2 regions of the Bacillus siamensis genome follow, and region 1 is predicted to be linked to the other one. Evidence: predicted binding sites of a transcription regulator. Region 1 holds the regulator's gene; the other holds the start of a gene.
The links. The regulator NrdR, encoded in region 1, represses ribonucleotide reductase genes. The targets are predictions, from matches to a motif close to AACACNATATATNGTGTT.

Region 1 (2,459 bases):
TTGGACAGCTTCATATCCGTTTTCAGCATGACATAATAAATCAGCACATTGGTGACACCGGGCTCAAGCTTCTGTTCGAACATAATATCGGCGATGATCTGCAGGTCTGCTTTGGACGGCTCGGTCCCGTCCGCAATGTCCTGAAGAAGCTTTCTCGGTGATATGGTCTCAAGCTGTGCAATGAGTTCGGCATTCAATGAATCGTCCTTTTCCGTCTTGTTTTCCCGCAGACGGACAGGCTGTGTTTTATCAATCAGTTCCGGAAGCTTCCCGCCTCTTTCAATTTGGTACCAGTCGCTGGCCGCTTTCCTCAGCGCTTCGGCCGTTATCGTATCTTGTTCATTAATTGCGGTCATGACGACGTGCTGCATGGAGATAGGATCTATTCCGTATAAATATGAAAGCTTTTTAATGCTCTCCCGCACGTCCTGCGTGATTGATTTGCGCGGTATCATCGTTTCTGACAGTCCCGCCATGAAAAGCTCAAAATCAAACACTTCCTCCGTCACCGTATAGGAAGGCGCTTGTCCGACAGACGCCGTCTCATAGTCCTCGGGGAGCTTCATCGCTTCTTCCATATCCGGCGTCATTTTCCATTCGCTCGGCTGAAAAGAGGCAAAGGCGTGATTAAACGGACGCGTAATTTCCCTTGCATCCGCGCCGACGGAAGGATGCGTGTAAAATTGTCTCAGCTGCTGGTATTTCGTTTTACCGACTCTGTTATAAAGAAAGACATTCAGCATGCCGTCTTCAAAAAAATCATTCGGTCTGAGCGGGGGCAGCAGCTCATAAATAAACATCCGTTCCTTTTGCTCGGACTCCCGGATATACACTTTCAGCAGCCCGATTCCTTCAAGCTTCCCCTGTTCATGATGAATCTTTTTTAAATTTGCCTGCATCATGCCCATCAGCTGTCTGTGCGTGGATTCAGCTCCCCACAAACGGTTCTGCTCAAGCTCCCCCCATAAAGTCATATACAGAGAGAATGCAAATGAACCGATCAGCGGCTGGTACAGATGTGTCAAAACCTGTCTGTCGACATCCTGAAGAAGCGAACGGCTTTTGACCGTATAAGGATCTACAGGCAATACGTCATTCCAATAGTCAGCCATGATTCTCAAACCTTCCGATATGTTTCTACTCTCATTTTACACCGTTTCCGTCATGTATCAAATGCCAATTTTGCTCATGAGAAAAGAGCCAGACATCATCTCTTAGCTCTTTAGCGCTCTTTCTTTATTAAATCTTTCAATTCATCAATAAACACGTTTATATCTTTAAACTGCCGGTAGACCGAGGCAAAGCGGACATAAGACACCTCATCTATTTTCGCCAGCCGGTCCATCACCATTTCTCCGACAAGTTCGCTTTTGACTTCAGATACGCCTTGGTTTCGCAGCTCTTTTTCAATGTCAAAGCACATGTCTTCAAGTGTTTTTAAAGGAACGGGCCTTTTTTCACAGGCTTTAATTAATCCGCGCAGCATTTTTTCACGGCTGAATTCTTCCCGGACGCCTTCTTTTTTCACGACGATCAGAGGCATCTCTTCAAACTTCTCAAATGTAGTGAAGCGGTAATGGCAGGCTTCGCACTCCCGCCTTCTGCGGATTGATTTCCCTTCGTCCGCAGGCCGTGAATCAAGTACGCGGGAACCGTTATGCTGGCATGAAGGACATTTCAATTGGATCAGCTCCCATCTGTTTCATTGCTGTAATGCGGTTCGCAAGCTTCCGGTAAATGCCCGCCAACGTATCTAGGATGAGCCTATTGTGTTGGGAGAGCCGATAGACCGGCCTTATCTTTCTCTATTTTACAAAAAAATTGCTTAAAGAAAAAGCAATGCTGTTTTTTTACATTAGAAAAGGAGCATCAGCTTCAAAGCGCGTAATGGCTTTTTCAGCTTAGCTCCCTTGTGTTTGCGTTTTGAAAATTACAGTACTTTCGCTTGTGCCTGTTTAATCTGTACAGGCCCCATTCCTCTCGGTATTTCAATGTTTTCTCTTGTATCTGCATGTAATGCGTCCGCAATGTAATCAGCAGCCACATTAGGATCCAGGTCTCCACAAGTATAAACATCAATGCTTGCATATCCGTGTTCAGGAAAACTGTGAATCGTTAAATGTGACTCAGAGATAATAACGACTCCGCTTACGCCTTGCGGTGCAAATTTGTGAAATGCGACCTCGCGCACTTCAGCTCCTGATTTCAAAGCAGCATTTACAAACGTTTTTTCAATAAAATCCATGTCATTGAGCTTATCAAAATCGCATCCCCACAGCTCGGAGATGACGTGACGCCCCATTGTTTCCATAATCATGGACCCCCCTTAACAAGAATTAAAAAAGTGAATTTCCGAGAACTGACCCGGCCATTTACCACGGGGGAAAGTTAGTCCGGAGAGGTCCTAACCCTTTAAGTAATTCCGAAGCAGTCACGAGCAAGAAGTTCACGAAAGATAG
Region 2 (2,459 bases), 920 kb from region 1:
TTTTCCACATCTTTAATCGCTTCACCTTTCGCACGGAGCTTAGACAGATTAAGAGAAACCCCGCCGCCCAGTTTAGAAAGCTGCATGGAGATGTCGATCGCTCTTGAGATGTCGTTTAAGGAATCATTGACTTCCAAGAGGAAACAGCTGACAAGCTCTCCGCGGCGTTTGCGGCCCGCATTTAAGAATGTCGGCGTGCTCGGCTGATATTCCTGATTGATCATCAGATTCACATATTCTTTCGCTTTCTCTGTGTCGCCGTTTGCGAAGAACAGCGCAACAATTGAGATCCGGTCCTCGTAACGCTCGAGGATTCTTTTTTTGTCATTCGTTTTCAAAGCATAGTCATTATAGAATTTAAACGCACTCATGAAGGAAGGAAAACGAAACTTCTTTGCGTAAGCTGTCTTAAACACTTCTTTAATGTCTTCAAAAGAATACAGGCTTAAGAATTCTTCTTCGTAGTATTGGTTTTCAATTAAATAATCCAGCTTCTCTTTCAAATCGTGAAAGTAAACTGTGTTTTGGTTGATATAGTCAACAAAATAGCTATGTACAGCCTCTTTATCTTTATCAAACTGGAATTTTCCATCTTGTTGGATCATAATTTCGTTATTTAACTGAATCCATTTTGGCACTTGGTTTTGTGACAACTTTTTCTACCTCCTGAGTAAACAATTCAACGTCTTTCGCTGTGCCGCTGAGTTCAAATTTGTGCAAGATCGGCACCTGATATTGTCTTGAAATGGTATCGGCGCTTTTTGCAAAGTTATCGCCCCATACTTTGTTGCCGCTCGCAGCGACTCCTAATAAGAGATGGGCGTATTTTTCGAGAAATGATTGTGTTGATGCCGGTACCTGACCGAAGTTTGTCGTGTAGGTGACCAAAACAAACGGAGTGTCCACGTGGTCCATTTCATCCACCTTGCGGATCAGCTGAAAGTCTGTTTTATTCACAAAACGCTGAACATTCCCTGTCTTTGAATCAAATATGATTTGAACCATCCTTATCACGACCTATCAAAAATAATGAATCTCTTAACACTATATATAGTATACTAACCTCTCAGAAAAACACAACATATTGAGATCGATTTATAAAAAGTTCATATTTTTGAAAGAGCGGACCTTGGTTCTGCCCCGATTAACGCCCAAAAAAGAGAGCAGAACGAGAATCATCTCTCATCCTACTCAAGGTGTCATGTGTAAGCCGATGTCTATCATAACATGAAAAAAAACTGCTTAGTAGTCTAGACTTTTATTCTTATTTTTTGTAAGAATCACATTTTTTTTCGCTTTCAACGGTCTCTTCTATTTCCGCATCAGCACCGATTTCTTTCAGCACAGCTTTCAGAGCGCTTGTGATGGAAGCCTCTCTGAGCAGTTCTTTGCCGTCAACAATGATGCTGGTTCCATATTCATAGCAGGAATCATCTTCACAGGTTTCTTCCCAATGGTTGATTATCACCTTGTGTTTCAATCGTCTCACCCTCTGCATGATCAATGTCAGTACCTAGTGTAGCTTGTGCGGCCCGCTTTGTAAATTCGAAAGCTTGTGAAATTTATTCAAGCTCATCTAACGTCGTTTCTTTTTTCAGTTCGACTTTATTTGTTTTTTCGTTGTAACGATATATTTTTAAATAACCGTCTTCGACGACGCCGAATTGGTTATGCTCCAGCTGCACCGTGCCTTCTGTCTGCGGTTCGGCATCCGCCGAGCCGCCGTCATCATCCGTCACCACCGTTTCATGATTGCTGCATGCTCCAAACAGCAAAAACACAGCGATCCAGACGAGCGTTATCCTGATTCTTCTCAGTTCATTCTCACTTTCGAACATTGTTTTCCAAGCCCCCTTTTATGTTGCCGATATACAGCCGGCAATATACAGATGCGCATAGAAAAAGACCATTGTTCATGGTCTTTGACAAAAGTTTATTCAAGCTCAAGCTGAACGTTTTTTTGCGGGGCGAACGTGGAGATGGCATGTTTATAAATAAGCTGCTGCTTCCCCTCCGTTTCGAGTAAGACGGTAAAGTTGTCAAAGCCTTTTACCTGGCCGCGAAGCTGAAAGCCGTTGAGTAAAAATACTGTGACGAACGTATTGTCTTTTCGGATTTGATTCAAAAACTGATCCTGAATATTAATCGGTTTCATGTTTCGTCCTCCTTGGTTCTCAATACAATACTGTTTCGATTAAATTTCCAGTTTTCCTGCTATACACTCGAAAATTTCCTTTTTTTTCTGTTCAAGATCAACAGGCGGCGTCATATCGGTCCATGAAACGGACATTTTATTGCGAAACCAGGTCAGCTGGCGTTTCGCATAACGTCTTGAATTTTGTTTTAATTGCTCCACGGCCTGAGGAAGCGGCACTTTTCCATCAAGATATTCATACAGCTCTTTATAGCCGATCGCCTGAATCGATTGGCTGTCCCGAATATTCATATCATACAGCCGC

Region 2: nrdI (class Ib ribonucleoside-diphosphate reductase assembly flavoprotein NrdI) is a predicted target of NrdR. The motif match lies at 1,041-1,058, and genes of this name have one in related genera.

The regions. Positions count from the first base shown of each region.
Region 1 is NZ_CP155579.1:2,717,870-2,720,328, forward strand. It holds gene ABDB98_RS13260 (replication initiation and membrane attachment family protein) at 1-1,112, opposite strand, end outside; gene nrdR (transcriptional regulator NrdR) at 1,223-1,681, opposite strand; gene speD (adenosylmethionine decarboxylase) at 1,931-2,311, opposite strand.
Region 2 is NZ_CP155579.1:1,799,735-1,802,193, reverse strand. It holds gene nrdE (class 1b ribonucleoside-diphosphate reductase subunit alpha) at 1-653, opposite strand, end outside; gene nrdI (class Ib ribonucleoside-diphosphate reductase assembly flavoprotein NrdI) at 613-1,005, opposite strand; gene ABDB98_RS08915 (hypothetical protein) at 1,265-1,480, opposite strand; gene ABDB98_RS08910 (YmzC family protein) at 1,563-1,838, opposite strand; gene hfq (RNA chaperone Hfq) at 1,934-2,155, opposite strand; gene miaA (tRNA (adenosine(37)-N6)-dimethylallyltransferase MiaA) at 2,195-2,459, opposite strand, start outside.